DNA from 4 places in the Streptomyces sp. NPDC059092 genome. Region 3 is predicted to be linked to each of the others. Evidence: riboswitches for the same ligand, from Rfam matches in the RefSeq annotation. Region 3 holds a riboswitch; each other region holds the start of a gene.
The links. Region 3 has a riboswitch for cobalamin ahead of ACFXPL_RS18335 (CbtB-domain containing protein). Riboswitches for the same ligand answer to the same signal wherever they lie in the genome.
Positions count from the first base shown of each region.

Region 1: linked by a shared signal. The riboswitch ahead of ACFXPL_RS02580 (ABC transporter substrate-binding protein) and the one ahead of ACFXPL_RS18335 (CbtB-domain containing protein) in region 3 are both predicted to bind cobalamin.
Region 2: linked by a shared signal. The riboswitch ahead of metE (5-methyltetrahydropteroyltriglutamate--homocysteine S-methyltransferase) and the one ahead of ACFXPL_RS18335 (CbtB-domain containing protein) in region 3 are both predicted to bind cobalamin.
Region 4: linked by a shared signal. The riboswitch ahead of ACFXPL_RS31530 (cobalamin biosynthesis protein) and the one ahead of ACFXPL_RS18335 (CbtB-domain containing protein) in region 3 are both predicted to bind cobalamin.

Region 1 is NZ_JBHZEJ010000002.1:251,471-256,552, forward strand. Features, by position in the region: gene ACFXPL_RS02565 (GNAT family N-acetyltransferase) at 1-137, opposite strand, end outside; gene ACFXPL_RS02570 (ABC transporter ATP-binding protein) at 172-1,026, opposite strand; gene ACFXPL_RS02575 (FecCD family ABC transporter permease) at 1,023-1,973, opposite strand; gene ACFXPL_RS02580 (ABC transporter substrate-binding protein) at 2,210-3,277, opposite strand; cobalamin riboswitch at 3,345-3,527, opposite strand; gene ACFXPL_RS02585 (DNA-binding response regulator) at 3,606-4,298, shown strand; gene ACFXPL_RS02590 (hypothetical protein) at 4,265-5,082, opposite strand, start outside.
Region 2 is NZ_JBHZEJ010000011.1:41,234-46,315, reverse strand. Features, by position in the region: gene ACFXPL_RS09505 (alpha/beta fold hydrolase) at 1-544, shown strand, start outside; gene ACFXPL_RS09500 (pyridoxamine 5'-phosphate oxidase family protein) at 670-1,101, opposite strand; gene ACFXPL_RS09495 (EF-hand domain-containing protein) at 1,433-1,969, shown strand; gene ACFXPL_RS09490 (SAM-dependent methyltransferase) at 1,966-2,889, shown strand; cobalamin riboswitch at 3,214-3,412, shown strand; gene metE (5-methyltetrahydropteroyltriglutamate--homocysteine S-methyltransferase) at 3,575-5,082, shown strand, end outside.
Region 3 is NZ_JBHZEJ010000028.1:41,795-46,876, reverse strand. Features, by position in the region: gene ACFXPL_RS18350 (TIGR03086 family metal-binding protein) at 1-326, shown strand, start outside; gene ACFXPL_RS18345 (GlsB/YeaQ/YmgE family stress response membrane protein) at 456-719, shown strand; gene ACFXPL_RS18340 (histidine phosphatase family protein) at 723-1,418, opposite strand; cobalamin riboswitch at 1,435-1,559, shown strand; gene ACFXPL_RS18335 (CbtB-domain containing protein) at 1,636-1,875, shown strand; gene ACFXPL_RS18330 (CbtA family protein) at 1,921-2,751, shown strand; gene ACFXPL_RS18325 (NAD(P)-dependent oxidoreductase) at 2,741-3,376, opposite strand; gene ACFXPL_RS18320 (TetR/AcrR family transcriptional regulator) at 3,512-4,240, shown strand; gene cbiE (precorrin-6y C5,15-methyltransferase (decarboxylating) subunit CbiE) at 4,321-5,082, shown strand, end outside.
Region 4 is NZ_JBHZEJ010000076.1:19,199-24,280, forward strand. Features, by position in the region: gene ACFXPL_RS31510 (alpha/beta hydrolase) at 1-681, opposite strand, end outside; gene ACFXPL_RS31515 (class II aldolase/adducin family protein) at 777-1,487, opposite strand; gene ACFXPL_RS31520 (anion permease) at 1,628-2,902, shown strand; gene ACFXPL_RS31525 (hypothetical protein) at 2,915-3,178, shown strand; cobalamin riboswitch at 3,298-3,418, shown strand; gene ACFXPL_RS31530 (cobalamin biosynthesis protein) at 3,455-4,462, shown strand; gene ACFXPL_RS31535 (cobyric acid synthase) at 4,459-5,082, shown strand, end outside.

The DNA.
Region 1 (5,082 bases), on a different contig from region 3:
GCCTCTATGTCGATGATGTCGCCGTGCCAGCGCGGCACATACCCCGAACGGAAGTCGTGGTAAACGGTGTCGAGCATCACCACGCGGGCGGCGTCGGCGTCCTGAGGGGTCGCGGTTCGAATGCGGTAGTTCGGCACTTGCGCATCATATGCAGTAAGCCTTTCCCGCTCGTCACCCGGGCTCCGGGGCCCCTGCGCCCGTCACCCAGGCTCCGGGCTGCCCGGAGCCGCCGCGGCCCCGGGGGACCGTGCCGAGGAACCGCACATGGGGCCGTCCCCCGCCGTCGTCCCGGGTGACCGCCGCCCGTACGCCGTAGACGTCCGCGATCAGATCCTCGGTGATGACATCGGCCGGGACGCCGCCCGCCACCGCGCGCCCCTGGCGCAGGACCACGACCTCGTCGCAGTACATCGCGGCGAGGTTCAGGTCGTGCAGGGCGATGACGGTGGTGACCGGGAGCGTGGCGACCAGGTTCAGCAGCTCCAGTTGGTGCTGGATGTCGAGGTGGTTGGTCGGCTCGTCCAGGAGGAGTTCGCGGGGATCCTGGGCGAGGGCGCGGGCGATCTGGACGCGCTGCCGCTCGCCGCCGGACAGGGTGTGCCAGGACTGGTCTGCGCGGTCCGTCAGCGCGGTGCGGTCCAGGGCCGTCCGTACGGCGGCGTCGTCCTCGGCGGACGGCGCCGACCAGGCACGGCGGTGCGGGACGCGGCCGAGACGTACGACCTCGCGGACGCTCAGCTCGACCTGCGTGTCGGTCTGCTGCTCGACCACGGCGACCCGGCGCGCGACCGCCCTGCGGCCCACCTCGCCGAGCGTCCTGCCGTCAAGGGTGACGACGCCCGAGGTGGGGGCGAGGACACCGGAGAGCAACCGCAGCAGGGTGGACTTGCCCGAGCCGTTCGGGCCGAGCAGCCCGACCGTGGCGCCGGGCGGGGGCGTGATCGAGACGCCGTCGAGGATGAGCCGGCCCCCGGCGGTACGGGAGACCCGGTCGGCCGTCAGGCCGGGCGGTGCGGTCGTCGTCAACGTGTCCTCCGGGTGCGGTGGAGGACCAGGACGAACGCCGGTACCCCGATGAGCGAGGTCACCACGCCGACCGGCACCTCCTGCGGGTCGAGCACCGTACGGGCCAGGGTGTCGACCCACACGAGGAAGACCGCCCCGGTCACCGCGGTGACCGGCAGCAGCCTGCTGTGTCCCGGGCCGACCAGGGCGCGGGCGGCGTGCGGCAGGACGAGCCCGACGAAGCCGATCGCGCCGGCCGAGGAGACCAGCGCGGCCGTCAGCAGCGCGGTGACGCAGAGCAGGACGAGGCGCGTACGGGCCACGGAGACGCCGAGGTGCCCGGCGGCGTCCTGCCCGAAGGCGAACGCGTCGAGCGTGCGCGCGTACCCGCCGCACACCAGCAGCGCCACCGCGAGGACGGCGCCGCAGACCTGGACGTCGGTCCAGTCGGCGCCGCTGAGCGAGCCGAGCAGCCAGAACAGCACCCCGCGCGTGGTCTCCGCGTCGGCGGAGGTCATCACGACGAAGGAGGTGAGGGCGGAGAAGAGCTGCATCGCGGCGACCCCGGAGAGCACCACCCGGTCCGTCGTCCCGCCCAGCGTGTGACTGAGCACCAGCACCATCGCGAAGGAGCACAGCGCGCCGAGGAACGCGCCGCCCGAGATGGACAGCGCCCCTCCCCCGGCCCCGAGCACGACCACCAGGACCGCGCCGGTGGACGCCCCCGAGGAGACCCCGAGGACGAAGGGGTCGGCGAGCGGGTTGCGCAGCAGGGACTGCATGATCGCGCCGCACACCGCGAGCCCGGCGCCGCACACGGCGGCGAGCAGGGTGCGCGGCAGCCGCAGGTTCCAGACGATGCCGTCGCGGATCGCGGTGAGGTGCGACTCGCCCCAGCCCAGGTGCGCGGCGACGACCGACCAGACGTCGCCGACGCGGATGTCCGCGGGCCCGATGGTGATCGCCACGGCGACGGAGACCGCGAGCGCGGCGAGGGCGCAGGCCCAGCCGACCGGGCGGGCCCAGGCCGCCGTCCGGACCCGGCGGAACCGGCCGGCCGGGGGCGGGACCGCGCCCGGCACGGCGGGCGCCGGCGGCTCAGACTCAGGTGCCGACTCCGGTGCCGACTCCGGTGCCGACTCCGGTGCCGAGTCCCGCTCGATCGTCGTGGCCGGCTCCGGGGGCGTGTCCCGCTCGGCGGTGGTCACTTGGCGGGCGCGTACGCGCGCAGCGCCGCCGCCACCCGCTCGACGCCCTCCACCGTACGGATGCTCGGGTTGAGCGCCTGGCCGCTGAGCCGGACGTACCGCTGGTGCTTCACCGCGTCCATGTTCCTGGTGGCCGGGTTGGTCTCCAGGAACTCGATCTTCTTCGCCGCCGTCTCGGCCGTCTGCGACTTGCGCGAGAGGTCGCCGACGACCAGGAAGTCGGGGTTCCGGTCGGCGACCGTCTCCCAGTTGATCTGGGGCCACTCGTCATGGGTGGAGTCGAAGACGTTCTTCGCGCCGACGGCCCCCGTGATGATGCCGGGCGCGCCGCAGCAGCCACCCATGTAGGGGGCTTCTGAGTTGGCGAACCAGTAGAGGAAGGTGGTGTCCTTCGCCTTCTTCGCGTCGATCCCGGCGACCGCCTTGCTCATCCGGTCCTTCAGGTTCTTGATGAGCGTGGCGCCCCGGTCCTCGACGTCGAACACCGTGGCCAGATCGCGGATCTCGCCGTACATGTCCTCCATGGTCAGCGGCTTCGCGCGCGATCCGTCGGTGGCGCCGGTGTTGTCCTTGGCGCAGTCGGACGGGGAGACGTACGTCGGCACGCCCAGCTTCTCGAACTGCGCGCGCGTGGCCACGCCGCCCTTGCCCAGGGTGGATTCGAAGGAGGAGGCGACGAAGTCGGGCTCGGCGTCCAGGACCTTTTCGAAGGAGGGGCCGTTGTCGGCCAGCCGCTCGACCTTGGCGTTCTCCTTCTCCAGGCCCTCGGGCAGCGGGTCGGTCCAGGTGGCGGTGCCGGCCATCCGGTCGCCGAGGCCGAGGGAGAGCATGATCTCCGTGGTGCCCTGGTTGAGCGAGACGGCCCGCGCGGGCGGCGCGTCGATCCGTACCTTCTGACCGCAGTTGATGACGGTACGGGGATGGCCGGCGCTCCCGGCATCCCCGGACCCGGCCCCCGGAGCGCTGTCCTGGGCGGTCGTTCCCTGTCCGCCGCAGCCGGTCAGCAGCAGGGTGCCGACGGCGAGGAGAAGAGCGGTGGGGCGGGCAAGACGTGCGATCGGCACGGAGTCGTTCCTCTGCGTCGAGGGCCCATGCGCGGAGCCCGGTCGTACGGTGCTCCCCCGCCACGGGACGCGGACGGAGGCCGCCAGCAGGTCTTCGGACTCGGGGTCATCCGGACGGGAGCGCCTTCCCGGACTTCCGTCCAGTGGCCGATGCCCCGCCCGTCGCCCTCACCGCTGCGCGTCAGCTCCGGATTCGCACCGGATTCCCTGACCCACGTACATGGGTTCGACTGGCCTCGGCAAGCTATCACAGGCGGTTTTCCGCCCTACTGCGGCACTTTCCGGCGCTTTCCGCCCGGCGGCGGCCCGGCGCGACGGACAATGAGGGATGCCCGAAACCGCGCCTGTGAGCGACCCGGTGAGCGATCCCGTGAACGTCGCCCTCATCGACGACCATCCGGTGGTCCTCGCGGGCATCGAGTCCTGGTACGCGGCCTCGGAGCGGCCGATCACGGTGACCGCCAAGGGGCCCGACCTGTCGGTGGCGACGAGCGGACCCGGCCGGGACGCGGATGTGGTGGTGCTGGACCTCCAGCTCGGCCCAGGCAGGTCGGCAGGGCTGCCCGCCTACCCCGAGCTGCGGCAGCTGGTCGCGCGGGAGCGGCAGGTGATCGTCTACACCATGCAGGACAGCCAGGAGACCGCGCTGACCTGCCTGGATCTGGGCGCGTTCACCTACCTCACGAAGGCCGAGGGCGAACGGCACCTCATGGCGGCGACCCTGGCGGCGGCCGACTGCCGCCCCTACACACCGCCCGCGCTGGCCGGGGCGTTCGGCAGCGACGCGCGCAAGGGGCGGCCCGCGCTGACCCCGCGCGAGGTGGAGGTGCTGCTGGAGTGGTTCCAGTCGGAGTCCAAGGCCATGGTCGGGGCGAGCCTGGGCCTCTCGGTCCGTACGGTGAACACCTATCTGGAGCGGGTACGGATCAAGTACGCCAACGCGGGCCGGCCCGCGACGACCAAGGCGAACCTGGTCGCGCGGGCCATTCAGGACGGGCTGACGTCGCTGGACGAGCTGTGACCCCGGGCGGCGGGGACGGCGGCGAGCGCGTCGCCGGCGCCGCCGCCCGAAACGGTGCTCGCGGCCGGGGTCATGCCGTCCGCCGGGGCGTCGAGGACGCAGGACGCCTCGACCAGCAGCCGCCCCTCGCTGCGTACGGTACGCACCCGCACCCCGTACTCGGCCTGCTCGGGGATCTCCGCCAGCGCCGTGAGCGCCGTGAGCGGACTGTCCGTCATGACGCTCACCCGCACCAGGCCGCCGCCGCGCACGACCGTGGCGCGGGCGCTGCGCTCGGCGGTCGCGAGTGCGGCGAGCACCGGCTCGGTGAGCGCGCGGCGCAGCCGCCGGTCCACCGGGGTCGAGGCCCCGCGCACGGCGAGCTGGACGTCGACGCCGTGGCGTTCGGCGACGTCGATACCGGCGCGTAGTTCGTGGAGCAGCGGATCGTGCGCGTGGTCGCGCTCCGCGAAGAGCCGCCGCAGCCGGGCTGCCTCGACGGCGGAGCGGCGCCGTACGGTCCCGTCCCCCGGTGCGAGCGAACCGTCGGCGAGCCCGGTCAGCAACGGCAGCACGGAGCGGCCGAGTTCGGCGTAGCGGGCCCGCTGGTCGGCGTGGACCTGGGCGGCGACGGCGGCCTCCGTACGGACACGCTCCTGTTCGCGCCCCGTGGCGCTCGCCGCGGCGGCGCACTCCCCGAGCGAGCGGGCCAGCATCGCGGCGGCGACCTGGAAGGTGCAGATGGCCAGGGCGCTGACGGCCATGCCGGAGGCCGCCTGCCGGGTCGGTACCCCGGCGAGCAGCA
Region 2 (5,082 bases), on a different contig from region 3:
CCTCGCCCTCAACTTCGAGAGCCACTTGCGCGGGGTCGCCCTGCTCGACGCCGGAATTCCCGGCATCACCCTCCCGGAGGCGATTCCCACCGACCCGGATCGAGCGTGGAAGACCTGGCATTTCGCTTTCCACACCGTGCCCGATCTGCCCGAGACGCTGCTTGCCGGCCGCGAACGCGAGTACGTCGGCTGGTTCCTGAAGGTGAAGGCCCTGTCTCCCGACACGTTCGACGACGCCGAACTCGACCACTACGCGGCGGCCGTCGCCGTCGACGGCGGCCTGCGCGCTTCCCTCGCGTACTACCGGGACGCCGCGGAGTCGGCGCGTAAGAACCGCGAGGCGCTCAAGGAGCGGCGCCTGACCGTGCCGATCCTCGGAATCTCCAGCAGCCACGGTTCCGTTCCGGACATGGCCGCCTCCATCAGCCCGTGGGCCGACAACACCACCCGAATCGTCGTGCCCGACGCTGGACACTTCATCCCCGACGAGCAGCCCGAAGCTGTCGCTGCCGCGGTAGCGGACTTCATCGCCGACGTCGGCTGACGCCCGTCGAACCTACCCGGCCGCGCCGCCCAAGGCCGCGCGAAACTCGGACCGCGGAGTCCGACTTCCTTACCAGGGACTCCCGTTCAGGCGTTCCGTTCAGGCCTCTCACTCGGGCGCCCCGTTCAGGCGTCCCGTCCGGACCCGGCCGGCCTCGTCCGCACGTTCCCCATGGCCCCGGTCACCGTGATCTCGATCGCGACCCGCTCCGGGTTGACGCGCGGCGGCTTGTAGCGCCGGGTGTAGCGCCGCTCCGCCTCGGCGACCGCTCCGGGGTCGCGGTTGACCACCGCGGTGCCTTCGAGCGTGGCCCAGCGGGCTCCGTCGACCTGGCTGACCGCGATCGGCGCGTCAGGTCCCGCCGCGATGACGTTCCGGGCCTTCGCCGTCCCACCCCCGGTGATGACGCGGGCGATCCCGGCCCGCGGGTCGTAGGTCACTCCGACGGGCACCAGGTGCGTGGTGCCGTCCGGGCGGCGGGTGGCGAGCAGGCACACGTGCCGCTCCTCCCAGAACGCGAGAAAGGCCGGATCCGCAAGCAGGGCGCGTGATGCCATGGTGGAAGTCTCTCGGTGGAAGTACGGGGAGCGGAGCAGCGGCGGCGGGAGCGGCGCCGCCGTCCGCCGGTGCGTTGACGCGTCGATGCTACGTGCGGAGAACCGGACGCCGATGCCCACGCCGATGCCGGTACCCACCCGGACACCCCGGGGACGGGGCGCCGCAGGCCCGGCGGAACGCCGTCGCTTTCCAGAACAGCGGTACTTCATGCACCGCCCGGCGCATTGCCCTCGTTCGTGTGCACGCGACGGCCTTTCCGTTCCGCCGCGCCCGCCCCGCCCGGATAGTGAGGGGGCAGCGGCCCGAGACCGAAAAGCAGAGGAGAGCGCCATGCGTACCGTTGAGGCGACCCACCGTGTCCACCTCGTCTTCTCGCTGTTCGACGCGGACGGGAACGGCTTTCTGGAGGCCGGCGACTTCGCGCTGATGGGCAGCCGGGTGGTCGGGGCGGTGCCCACGGCCCCCGACGCCAGGAAGCGCGCGCTGCTCGACGCCTTCCACCGGTACTGGACGACCCTCGTCACCGAACTGGACGCCGACGGCGACGGGCGGGTCGGCCAGGAGGAGTTCACCGCCTGTGTGCTGACGCCGGAGCGGTTCGAGGAGACGATCGACGCCTTCGCCGAAGCGTTCGCCGGTCTCGGCTCCCTGGAGGACGACGGCCTCGTCACGCGTCCCGTCTTCGTGGGTCTGATGAGGGGCGTCGGCTTCCAACGGCCCAACATCCACGCCCTGTTCGACGCCTTGGAACCCACGGACGACGACCGTGTCGCGGTGGACGCCTGGGCGGAGGCCATCAGGGACTTCTACCGCCCCGAGAAGGCCGGCATCGCCGGGGACCACCTGACCGCGGGTGTGGTGCTGTGACCCGGTCCCTCGACGGTACGGCCCCGGAGCTGAACCCCGGTGTGGCGCAGGGCGTGGGCCGGACCGCACTCATGGTGGCCGCCGCCCGCGCCATCGAGACCCACCGTCCCGACGCCCTGGCGCGGGACGAGTTCGCGGAGCGCTTCGTCCGGGCGGCGCCGGCCTCGGCCGGCTGGCCGGTCCGGCCGGACCAGGTGCCCGGAGGGGACGCGGACCCGCTCTGGGGCCGCCTCGGCCGGTACTTCGCCCTGCGCACCCGGGTCCTGGACGACCATCTGCTCCGTACGGCGGACTCGGGCGTGCGCCAGGTGGTGCTGCTGGGCGCGGGCCTGGACTCCCGGGCGTTCCGGCTCGGCTGGCCGCCCGGCTGTGTGATCCACGAGATCGACACCGCCGGCATGATGGCCTTCAAACAGGCCGTACTCGACGGGGCGGGGGCCGTCCCCGTGGCCGAGCGCAGACCGCTCGCGGCCGATCTCCGGCTCGACTGGGCGGACGCGCTGACCGACACGGGTTTCGACCCGGCCGTACCGACCGCCTGGCTCGTCGAGGGGCTGCTGCTGTACCTCCCGGCGGCGGCCGAGCGGCACCTCATCGCGACGGTGGACCGGCTGAGCGCGCCCGGAAGCACGCTGGCGTACGAGATCAAGAACCTGGAGGGGGCGGACGTACGTGCCAGTGCGGTCTACACGACGACGAAGGCGCGGATCGACATCGACCTGCCGTCCCTCTTCGACCCGGATCCGCGCCCCGCGTCGGCCGCCGACCTCGCCCGGTGGGGCTGGTCGGTCTCGGTCCGCTCGCCGTTCGACTTCACCCGCCTCCACGGGCGCGGTCCGCTCCCCGAGCCGAACGACGCGCTGGCGGCCAACCGCTGGATCTTCGCGGAGGCGCCCGCCCCGAGGACCGGACACGAATGAGGTCACCGCGGACCGATCATGCCGAGCGGGCGGCGGCGCTCACGTCTCCGGTCCGGTCCCGGCACCACGGCGAAGATGATCCATGGGAGCAGGCCGAGGATCGGACCACCGAGGAGACGGGCGCCGGCCCGTCCAGGCCCGCTACCGGTCGTCACGCCGACGCGCCCCTCCATCCCGCGTCCCCTTCCTCCGGAACGCCGGTCAGGTCCAGGATGCCGCGCTCCGTTCCGCTCCGCGACACGATTCCGTGGCCCATGTCACATTCCGGAATGTGAACGCATTCGGCCAAGGGGGTGTCCACGCTCTAGCCTGGCGGGTGCAGCTGGTTCGCCCTGCCCTCCAGGCAGACGCGTCGTAAGAGGGAACCCGGTGGGAATCCGGGACTGCCCCGCAGCGGTGAGCGGGAACGACCGCCGTCATACGCACTGGATCCGGCCGGATCCGGGAAGCGACGGCCAGTAGGTGTCTGCCTCGGCAGACGTGCCCGCGAGTCCGAAGACCTGCCCGTTGCCCGTACGCGACCGATCGCGTGCGGATATCCCGGTGACCTCGTGGGCGGGTCGGCGTACATACCGGACGGACGAGCGCGCCCGAGGCGCCGCACCGAACGTCGGGTTTCGTCACCCCTTCGCGCTCGCGTCCCGTCCCCGGGATGTTCAGGAGTCATCTCGCGAAGGAGATTTCCGTGACAACGAAGTCCGCAGCCGCGGCAGCACGGGCCACCGTGTACGGCTACCCCCGCCAGGGCCCGAACCGGGAACTGAAGAAGGCCGTCGAGGGGTACTGGAAGGGCCGCGTCACCGCGGAAGCCCTCCGGGAGACGGCGACCGGCCTGCGCCGGACCAACTGGCGGCAGATGGTGGACGCGGGCGTCCACGAGGTGCCGACCGGCGACTTCTCGTACTACGACCACGTCCTGGACACCAGCGTCATGGTCGGCGCCGTACCCGAACGGCACCGTGCGGCCGTCACCGCCGACGCGCTCGACGGCTACTTCGCGATGGCGCGCGGCACGCAGGATGTCGCGCCGCTGGAGATGACCAAGTGGTTCGACACGAACTACCACTACCTCGTCCCGGAACTCGGCCCCGACACCGTCTTCACCGCCGACTCCACCCGGCAGGTCGCCGAGCTGACGGAGGCCCTGACGCTCGGGCACACCGCCCGCCCGGTCCTGGTCGGCCCCGTCACGTATCTCCTGCTCTCCAAGCCGGCCCCCGGAGTCGCGGGCGACTTCGAGCCGCTGACCCTGCTGGACCGGCTGCTGCCCGTCTACGCCGAGGTCCTCGCCGACCTGCGCGCCGCCGGCGCCGAGTGGGTGCAGCTCGACGAGCCCGCGCTGGTCCAGGACCGTACGCGCGCCGAGCTGAACGCCGCCGCCCGCGCCTACCGCGACCTCGGTGGCTCGGCCGACCGGCCCAAGCTGCTGGTCGCCTCCTACTTCGACCGGCTCGGCGACGCGCTCCCCGTCCTGGCGAAGGCCCCGGTCGACGGCCTGGCGCTCGACTTCACCGACGCGGCGGCAGCCAACCTCGACGACCTCGCCGCCGCAGGCGGACTCCCCGGCAAGCGGCTCGTCGCGGGCGTCGTCAACGGCCGCAACATCTGGATCAACGACTACGAGAAGTCCCTCGCCACCCTCGCCACGCTCCTCGGCCTCGCCGCCCGGGTCGACGTGGCGGCGTCCTGCTCCCTCCTGCACGTACCGCTCGACACCACGGTGGAACGGGACGTCGACCCGCAGGTCCTGCGCTGGCTCGCCTTCGCCCGGCAGAAGACCGCCGAGATCGTCACCCTGGCCAAGGGGCTGGCCCGGGGCACCGGCGCCATCACCGCCGAACTCGCCGCCAACCGGGCCGACCTCGCCTCCCGTACGGACTCCGCGCTCACCCACGACCCGGCCGTACGGGCCAGGACCGCCGCCGTCACCGACGCCGACGGCCGCCGCTCCCAGCCGTACACCGAGCGCGCCGCCGCCCAGCGCGCCCACCTCGGACTGCCGCTGCTGCCGACGACCACCATCGGCTCGTTCCCGCAGACCGACGAGTTGCGCACGGCCCGCGCCGACCTGCGCGCCGGACGGACCGACACGGCCGGTTACGAGGAGCGCATCCGCGCCGAGATCGGCGAGGTCATCTCCTTCCAGGAGAAGACGGGGATCGACGTCCTGGTCCACGGCGAGCCCGAGCGCAA
Region 3 (5,082 bases):
CGGCGCGGCTCGTGGCGGCGTGGGACGCGCCGGGCGCCGAGGAGGGCACGTCGGGGGCGATGGGGCTGCCGGCCAGGACGGTCGGGTCGATGGTGCTCGGGGATCTGACCGTGCACGCGTGGGACCTGGCGCGGGCGACGGGGCTGCCGTACGAGCCGGACGCGGCGCTCGTCGGGGTGCTGCTGGCGGAGTTCGGGGCGCTGGCGCCGACGGCCCGGCGGATGGGGGTGTTCGGGGATCCGGTGGCGGTGGCGCCGGACGCCGCCCCGTTCGATGTGCTGCTGGCGCTGACGGGTCGCGACCCGGGCTGGACGCCGCGGCCGTAAGTCCCCCCGGGGCGTGCGGGCCTGGGGCCGTGGGGGCTGCGGGCGGCGGCGAGGATTCGACGTTCCCAGGGCGGGCACACGTTCCGCGAGTACCGCTTTCGGCGGTAAGTGGGCGAACGAGGAGGGGACATGGAGATTTCCGGCATTTTCGTTGCCATCGTCGTCGGCATCGTCATCGGCGTGCTCGGGCGGCTCGTGGTGCCTGGGCGCCAGCGCATCGGGGTGCTGTGGACCATCGGCGTCGGTATCGTCGCCGCGCTGGTCGGTACGTTTGTCGCGGCGGCGTTCGGCGTCGCGGACACCAAGGGCTTCGACTGGATCGAGTTGATCATCCAGGTCGGCCTGGCGGCCGTGGGCGTGGCCGCGCTGGACCGCGCCAAGGGCCGCGGCTGACCCTCAGATTTCCTGCCCGGCGGCCTCTTCGCCGGCGAGCGGACGGCCGCCGAGCAGGTTCCAGCGGCCGTCCCGCCCGGTGAACTCGGTGGCGGTCAGCGGCCGTACGTCGAACCGCCAGAACGCGCCGGCGGGTGCGCCGAGGGCGTGGACGGCCGCGGCGCGGACGATGTCCGGTTCGGCCACGGCGACCACGCGGGGCTCGTCGGGGCTCAGTGTGTCGAGCCACCGGCCGACCCGGGCGTTGAGCGTGAGCAGGGACTCCCCGCCGTGCGGCGCGGCGGCGGGGTCGGTGAGCCAGGCGCCCACCTCCCGCGGTTCCGCGGCGGCGACCTCGTCGAGGGTCCTGCCCCGCCAGCGGCCCATCGCCCAGGGCGCGAGGTCCGGCAGCGGCCGGGCGTCCAGGCCGAGCAGGCCGGCGGTCGTACGGCAGCGGGGCGAGGGCGAGACGTACAGGGCGGCGGTACGGGCGGTGCGGAGGAAGTCCTCCCGTACGGCCTCGGTCCGGCGCACCCCGGCGGCGTCGACGGCGCGGCTGTCCACGGCGCTGTCCGTTCCGGAGCTGTCCTCGGCGGTGTCCGGTCCGGGGCTGTTCCCGGGTGCCTCGGGGTCTGGGCCTTCCGGCGGTTCCTCGCCGAAGCGGGCCGCGCGCAGGGCCGGTCCCATGGCGGGTGAGATGAGCAGCACGCGGATCGTCATGAGAAGGGCCCCCTTGGCCCGTCTGCCGGTTCGCGGTACCTTCACGTCGATATCCACGACGGCGAGACGGAAGTCCGGTGAGATTCCGGCACGGTCGCGCCACTGTATGCCGGGGTACCGGCCGCGTGCCATGCGGCGGGGGCCCGGTGAGTCAGACCCGAAGGCCGTCGTTCGAGCTCCATGCAACGGGACGCGAGTTCCCCAAGGAGGATGTGCCGTGGCTTCGTCCATAGCGTCTACGACCGGGGCCGTCGCGCCCACCTCGTCCACCGCCGCCGTACCGGCTCCGCTGCCGCTGCGCGCCGTTCTGCCGTGGGCGGTCTTCGTCGGCACCCTGATGCTGGTGCTGCTCTACTTCGTCGGCGCCGAACAGGGCGCCACCTCGGTGATCTCCGGCGCCGGAGTGCACGAGTGGGTGCACGACGGCCGTCATCTGCTCGGTTTCCCCTGCCACTGACCTGACGGCGATCACGGAGCACGGAGAGTACGGAGATATACGCGCATGCATGCCTCCACCGTCAGAATCCTCCTGGTCCGCGGCATGGTCGCGGGCGTGCTGGCCGGGCTGTTCGCCTTCGCGCTGGCCTACTTCGCGGGTGAGCCGTCCGTACGGGACTCCATCGCGCAGGAGGAGAGCAGGTCCGCCCCGGCGCATCAACACGGCGCGGCGGGGGACTCCGCCGCGCCCGAGGAGGAGGAAGAGGAACTGGTCAGCAGGCCCGTCCAGTCGACGTTCGGACTTGCCACCGGCGTACTGGTGTACGGCGTGGCCCTGGGCGGTATCGCCTCGCTGGTCTTCGCCGTGAGCCTGGGCAGGATCGGCCGGTTCGGGCCACGGGCGACCGCTGCGCTGGTCGCGGGCGCCGCCTTCACCACCGTCTATCTGGTGCCGTTCCTGAAGTATCCGGCGGCGCCGCCCGCCGTCGGCAACCCCGACACCATCGGCAGACGCACCACGCTCTTCTTCCTGATGATCCTGCTCAGCGTGTTGCTGGCGGTCGTCGCCGTCATCGCGGGCCGGCGGCTGGCGCCGCGGCTCGGCAACTGGAACGCGTCGCTCGCCGCCGGTGGCGGTTACGTGGCCGTGGTGGCCGTCGCCTGTCTGGTGCTGCCCGCCAACACCGACGCCGTTCCCGCGTCCTTCCCCGCCGCGCTGCTCTGGGAGTTCAGGCTCGCGTCGCTGGGGGTGCAGGCGCTGCTGTGGACGGCCTTCGGGCTGATCTTCGGCGCGCTGGCCGAGCGGGCGCTCCGGCCGGGGGTGGCTGCCGCCTCCGCCTCCGCCTCCGATGCCGTGCCGGCCGCCGCCGGGGCCGTGGGGGAGGTCACTCGCTGACGCCCACGACGTGGCGTACCGTCTCCGGCGCCGCCATGAAGTCGAGCATGGCGCGGGCGACATCGGCGCGGGCGATGCGGTTGCCGGGCGGGCCCGCGTCGATCGCGTGCCGGTAGATGCCCCGGCCCGCGCCGTTCGTCAGCCGGGGCGGCCGTACCGACGTCCAGTCGAGATCGCTGTCGGCCAGGGTCCGTTCCATCAGCTCCAGATCGGTGTACACCTCCCTGAGGAGCGCCCACATCATGGGTGTGATCACCCGGTGCGCGAGCCAGGTCTGGGCCACGCCCGTACGGTTCAGCGGCGCCGCGCTCACCACGACGAGCCGCCGCACCCCGGCCGCCGACATCGCCTCGACCGTCGCCCGCGCCGAGGTGGACGCGGGCCTGGCCGGGTCGTGGCGGGCGGCGGGGCCCACCCCGGAGAGCACGGTGTCGGCCCCTTCGACGACCTCCCCCACCGAGGCGGCGTCGAGGGCGTCCGCCCGGACGACCGTCAGGTTCTCGTCCGCGAGGCCTATCCGCGCCGGGTCCCGTACACCCGCCTTCACCTTGTGGCGGTCCGCCAGGGCGTGGACGACGATCTGCCGCCCGACACCACCGGTGGCGCCGAGCACCGCGAGATTCATGGCCTTTCCCTTCCGCTGCTCTGTGATCCGTTCCGCACGGGGACCGATCCGTTCCGTATGTGGGCCCCTACCCGAGTGAGTGAACGCTCACTCACTCGATGAAACGAAATCAGTACGATCCCTGCCATGGACGCCATGGATGAAGAAGCCGCCTCCCCGCCGCCCCTGACCGGTGGCGCCCTGACCCGCTCGCGGATCCTTGACGCGGCGGCGCACCTGATGGGCAGCGTCGGGTTGACCCGTACGACGACCAAGCAGATCGCGCGCGAGGCCGGCTGCTCGGAGGCGACGCTCTACAAGCACTTCCGCGGCCAGGAGGAGATCTTCGTCCGCGTCCTGCACGAGCGCGCCCCGCGCTTCACGGACGCGCTGGCGCGGCTGCCCGGGCGCGTCGGCACGGGGGAGGTGGCCGGGAATCTGGAGGAGGTGGCCCGGGTGGCGGTCCTCTTCTACCGGCGCTCCTTGCCGATGGCGGCCTCGCTCTTCGCCAGTCCCGGCCTGCTCGTGGCCCACCGCGCCAAGCTCGACCTCACCGGCGCGGGCCCGCAGGAGGCGACCCACTGCCTGGCAGGTTATCTGCGCGCGGAACAGGAACGCGGCCGGGTGTCGGCGGGCATCGACCCCGACGCCGCGGCGATGCTCCTGATCGGCGCCTGCTTCCACCGGGCATTCCTCGACCTGTTCTTCGCCCCGGACCCCCCGGAGGGCGTGGTGCGCCCGGCGGACGAGGCGGAGTTCGCGCGGGAGACGGTACGGGCGCTGCTGGCGGGCATCGCGCCGTCCGGACCGGAGCAGCGGCCGGGGCCGGGGTTGGAGTTGGGGCCGGGGGCACCCGTCGCGGGGCCGCAGGCGGGCGGACAGTAGAGTGCGAGGCCGGTCTTCTCCCAGTTCAGAGGTGTACGGCAGTGAGTGTCCCGCCCCCTGATTCCGCCTCGCGTACACCGGTGACCGTGGTCGGGATCGGCGCCGACGGCTGGGCCGGGTTGTCCGGCGAGGCGCGGGAGGCGCTGCGCCGCGCGGACGTGGTGATCGGCGGGGACCGGCAGCTCGGCCTGCTGCCGGCCGGCGAGTGCCAGGGGGAGCGGGTGGCGTGGCCCTCACCGCTGCGCCCCGCCGTGCCCGGACTGCTCGCCACGCACGCCGGGCGCCGGATCGCGGTGCTGGCCAGCGGGGACCCGATGTTCTACGGGATCGGGCGCGCGCTCGGTGAGGTCGTCGGAGCCGCCGCGCTGCGCGTGGTGCCGCATCCCTCGTCCGTCTCGTACGCCTGTGCCCGGCTCGGCTGGCCGGTGGAGGACGCGGAGGTCGTCACGCTCGTCGGCCGTCCCACCGACCGCCTCACCGCCGCGCTGCACGACGGCCGCCGGGTGCTCGTGCTCAGCGCGGGGGCCGCGACGCCCGCCGAGGTGGCGGCGCTGCTCCGCGCGCGCGGCTACGGGCCGAGCCGGATGCACGTACTCGAACAGCTCGGCTCGGACCGGGAGCGGCAGCTCACGTCCACCGCCGACGGGTGGGACCTGCCCGCCGGGGACCCGCTCAACGTCGTGGCGGTCGACTGCCGCCGCGCGCCCGGCGCGCCGCGCCTCGGCGCCGTACCCGGGCTGCCGGACGCGGCGTACGAGCACGACGGCCAGCTCACCAAGCGCCATGTGCGCGCCGCCACGCTGGGCGCGCTGGCGCCCGCGCCGGGGGAGCTGCTGTGGGAC
Region 4 (5,082 bases), on a different contig from region 3:
CTCGGCGCCCAGCCGGACCGCGTGGCGGATCGCCGCGTCGAGGTCGCGCCACTCGGAGTCGCCGAGGTGGCCGAGGCCGTCCGGGGAGCGGGGCGCGCCGGGGTCGCCCCGGTAGGCGAGGTCGAGGACGGGCAGGCGCTGGGCCGCGAGGAATTCCATCACGTTCAGGGGGTGCTCGCGGGTGGTGCCGAGACCGTGCACGGTGATCACCCAGGTGCCCCGCGGCCCCGGCACGAACCACGCGGGCAGCGAGCCGAGTTCCCCCGGGATCCACATGTCCTGGTGGGCGAGGCCCAGTGCGGTGCCGGGGTCCCCGCTGTGCACCTGTGGGGTGAGCCGTACGCGCCTGCCCGGGACGAGGGCGCCGCGGGTGACCCGTACCAGCCGGCGCACCACGGTGTCGGCCGGGTGCGGCACGCCGTCCAGGACCGGTCCGACGACGGCGTGCACGCCGGGTCCCTCGATCCCGTACGTTCCGGGGCGCAGGGAGGCGAGCGAGCGGGTCAGGGTGACCTGTCCGGCGGCCGTGGCGTGCACGGTGATCTTCGGGTCGCTGGGCAGGGGCCGCCCCGGCGGTGCCTTGAGCGCGGCATCGCTGGCGTACCGGCCGGCCGCGACCGCAGCCGCGCCGACCCCGAGCACTGTGGTGACGGCCGCTGCCGTCGCTGTAGCCGGGCGCACGCTCCCAGTGTCTCCACCCGCGCCGGACCCGGCCAGCGGGCGGGGGCCGTCGGGGGCGGCGGGCTGGCCCCGCCCCACTCGGCCTCACGGCGGGGTCAGCCCCGCTGGCCGTAGCCGCGCAGCTTCTCCCCCACCTCCCGCACCTGTTCCTCCGACAGCAGCGAGGGACGGTGTCCCGGCACCGCACTGGCCGTGAGCCACAGGCGGCACATCCATTCGAGCTGGGCGGTGCGGTCGTACGCCTGGGCGAGGGTGTCGCCGTACGCCACCGTTCCGTGGTTCCGCAGCAGGCAGGCCGTACGGTCCACCAGGGCCTCGCCCATCCCGCGGGCCAGCTCCTCCGAGCCGTACAGCGCGTACGGGGCGACGCGGACGGGGCCGCCGAGGGCCGCCGCCATGTAATGGATCAAGGGGAGTTCGGTGACCAGGGTGGAGACCGCGGTGGCGTGCACGGCGTGGGTGTGGACCACGGCGGTCGCGGGCGTGTCGCGGTAGACGGCCAGGTGCAGGGGGAGTTCACTGGTGGGCGTGAGAGTGCCGAGGACCTGCCGTCCGGCGAGGTCGACCGCGATCGCGTCGCCGGGTGCGAGCCGGTCGTACGGGACTCCGCTCGGGGTGACGAGGACCAGCTCGCCGACCCGGACGGAGACATTGCCGGAGGTGCCGACGACCAGCCCCTCCGCGGCCGTTCTGCGGGCGGTGTCGACCAGCTCCGCCCAGGCCCGTTCCAGGGCGCCCCGCCCGACCGCCGATTCGCCCTGCCCGCCGGTCCGTTCACCGTGTTCGCCGGTCCGCTCATCCGTCATACGCCGATCCTGCCAGGCGTCGCGGACATCTCCACCGGGTGGGTCACCGTGCGGACCCACCCAGTTCATCTTCCGTTCACCCTGACTCCCTACGTTCACCGTGGCCACCGACGTCGAACGATTGCCTGGGTCCTGGGTCAATGGAACACATCACGCTGCTGCTCGCGATTGTGATCGTGACAGCTCTCGTGTTCGATTTCACGAACGGTTTCCACGACACCGCCAACGCGATGGCGACGACCATCTCGACCGGCGCTCTGAAGCCCAAGGTCGCGGTGGGTATGTCCGCGGTCCTGAATCTCGTCGGCGCGTTCCTGTCCGTCGAGGTCGCCAAGACGATCTCCGGCGGGCTCATCAACGAACAGGGCATCAGAACAGAAGTGATCTTCGCGGCGCTCGTCGGCGCCATCCTGTGGAATCTCTTCACATGGCTGCTCGGACTCCCGTCCAGCTCCTCCCACGCGCTCTTCGGCGGGCTGATCGGCGCCACCCTGATGTCCGTCGGCGCCTCCGGCGTCAACGGCGGCGTCGTCGTCACCAAGGTCCTGATCCCCGCGCTCGCCGCCCCCGTGGTCGCCGGCCTCGCCGCCCTGCTGGCGACGAAGCTGACGTACCGGATCGGCCGCGCCACGGACGACAAGGCCACCGCCAAGGGCTACCGGGTCGGGCAGATCGCCTCCGCCGGGCTCGTCTCCCTCGCCCACGGCACCAACGACGCGCAGAAGACCATGGGCGTCATCACGCTCGCCCTGGTCACCGGCGGTGTCCTCGCCCCCGGCTCCAACCCGCCCCTGTGGGTCATCGTCTCCGCGGGCATCGCGATCGCGCTCGGCACGTACCTCGGCGGCTGGCGCATCATCCGCACCATGGGCACCGGCCTCACCGACCTCCAGCCGCAGCAGGGCTTCGCCGCCCAGACCAGCGCCGCGACGGTCATCCTGGCCTCCTCGCACCTGGGCTTCTCGCTCTCCACCACACAGTCCTGCTCCGGCGCCGTGATGGGCGCGGGGCTCGGCCGCAAGGGCGGGGTGGTGCGCTGGTCCACGGCGACCCGGATGTTCGTCGCCTGGGGGCTCACGCTGCCGGCCGCGGGGCTGGTCGCCGCCGGCGCCGAGTTCCTGACCGGCCAGGGCGCCTGGGGCATCGTCGTCGTCGCGGTCCTGCTGGTCGCCGGTTCCGCCGGGATCTGGCTCGCCTCGCGCCGCCGTCCGGTCGACCACACCAACGTCACCGCCGAGCCCGCCGCCGGCACGGGCCTCACCGCCGAGCCGGCCGGAGTGGTGACCACCGCCATCGCGGCCGTCACCCCGCCTCCCCCGGCGGGCGCCGCCGGCCAGGACCTCTCGACCACCATCCCGGCCCCCGCGGCCACCGCCCCGGACCAGGCCGAACCGGCCCGCCCCGCCACGGTGTAAGGAAGCGACCCTATGAACATCGACTGGGCAGCACTCGGCTCCGTCTTCGGCGTCAGCCTGGTGGCGACCGTCGCCCTCGTGGGCCTCTTCACCCTGGGCATCGTGGGCCTCGCCAAGCGGGGATCCACGGCGGCACCGGGCCCGGCCGGAACCTCGGCCGCCGCCTCCACACCCGCCACCGGACCCGCGCCGCTCGCGGCCCGCGCCGGCGCCTACCTGTGCTTCGCGCTCTGCGTCGGGGCCGTCGCGTACGGGATCAGCCTCATCGTGGCCTGACCCCGACCGCGGTCCGCACAGGAGCCCCGCATCGGCCGACCGGTCCGATGTGGGGCTCCGCACACTGTCCCGTCGCAGGTCAAGGATGAGTTGACGGGTGTTGCGGAGCGTGGTGGACTTCCGGGGCCATTGACGACGGCAGCAGAGGAAGCCGGTGCGAATCCGGCGCGGTCCCGCCACTGTCACTGTGAGCCTCGCCTCCAGGAGCCAGGAACTCTCGCCGTCGCACTACGAACGTCGAACCGGGGCGCGGACCCTGAGTGAGGACACTTCGCCATGCCTGGCTGCGGTTCCGCCGCGCGCGGCGGCTCAGCCGCCCCTGCCGCCGAGCGGGTCTTCGCGTACGGCGCCGCCCTCGGCCTCCTGGGCGACCGGCTGTTCGGCGATCCGCGCCGGGGGCATCCGGTGGCCGCCTTCGGCCGGGCCGCGGGGGCCGTCGAGCGCGCGCTGTGGCGCGACCACCGAGGCTGGGGCGCGCTGCACACCATGGTCTGCGCCGGAGGCGCCGCCGGGGCCGCGGCACTGGCCGCCGCCGGGGTACGCCGTCACCCCGCCGCCTCCGTGGCGCTGACCGCGGCGGCCACCTGGGCCGTGGTCGGGGGCGCCTCGCTGGGCCGCGAGGCGCGGGCCGTCGGCGCGGCGCTGGCCGCCGGGGACCTCGAAGGCGCCCGGGAACGTCTGCCGAACCTGTGCGGCCGTGATCCGTACTCCCTGGACGAGGCGCAGATCGCGCGCGCCGTCGTGGAGTCCGTCGCCGAGAACACCTCCGACGCCGTCGTGGGCGCGCTGGTGTGGGGCGCGGTCGCCGGGGCGCCGGGGCTCGTCGGGTTCCGCGCCGTGAACACGCTGGACGCGATGGTGGGTCACAAGAGCGACCGTTACCGCCGGTTCGGCTGGGCGTCGGCCCGTCTCGACGACGTCGTGGGGTGGCCGGGGGCCCGGCTGACCGCCGCGCTGGCCGTCGTCGCCGGGGAGGACGGGCGCGGCGCGCTGCGGGCCGTACGGCGGGACGCGCACCGGCACCCGAGCCCCAACGCGGGCCCCGTGGAGGCGTCGTTCGCCGGGGCGCTGGGCGTACGGCTCGGCGGGACGCTCGCGTACGGCGGGCGCGTGGAGCACCGCCCCGTCCTGAACGGCACGGGACGCCCGGTCGGGGTCCCGGACATCGAGCGCGCCGTACGGCTGGCCCGCCGGGTCAACGTGCTCGCCCTCGCGGCCTGCGTCACGGCCCGTCTCGGGTACGGCGCGGTGCGCGGGATCAGGACCACCAGGAGGCGTGGATGAGCCGGAACAGCGGGCGTGCGGGGCGCGGCGGAGGGCTGCTGATCGCCGGCACGACCTCCGACGCGGGCAAGAGCGTCGTCACGGCGGGGATCTGCCGCTGGCTGGTGCGCCGGGGCGTGAAGGTCGCGCCGTTCAAGGGCCAGAACATGTCGCTGAACTCGTTCGTGACGCGCGAGGGCGCGGAGATCGGGCGCGCCCAGGCGATGCAGGCGCAGGCCGCGCGGGTGGAGCCGACCGCGCTGATGAACCCCGTGCTGCTGAAGCCGGGCAGCGACCGCAGCAGCCAGGTGGTGCTGATGGGCAAGCCGGTCGGGGAGCTGAGTGCCCGTGGATTCTTCGGGGGGTCCGGGGGGCCGGCCCCCGGGAAGGCGCTGCACGGCGGCCGGCAGGAGGCGCTGCTCGGGCCCGTGCTGGAGTGCCTGGAGGAGCTGCGGTCCACGTACGACGCCGTGATCTGCGAGGGCGCGGGCAGCCCGGCCGAGATCAATCTGCGCCGCACCGACATCGTGAACATGGGTATCGCGCGGGCCGCGCGGCTGCCGGTGGTCGTGGTCGGGGACATCGACAGGGGCGGGGTCTTCGCCTCCTTCTTCGGGACGACCGCGCTGCTGAGCCCGGAG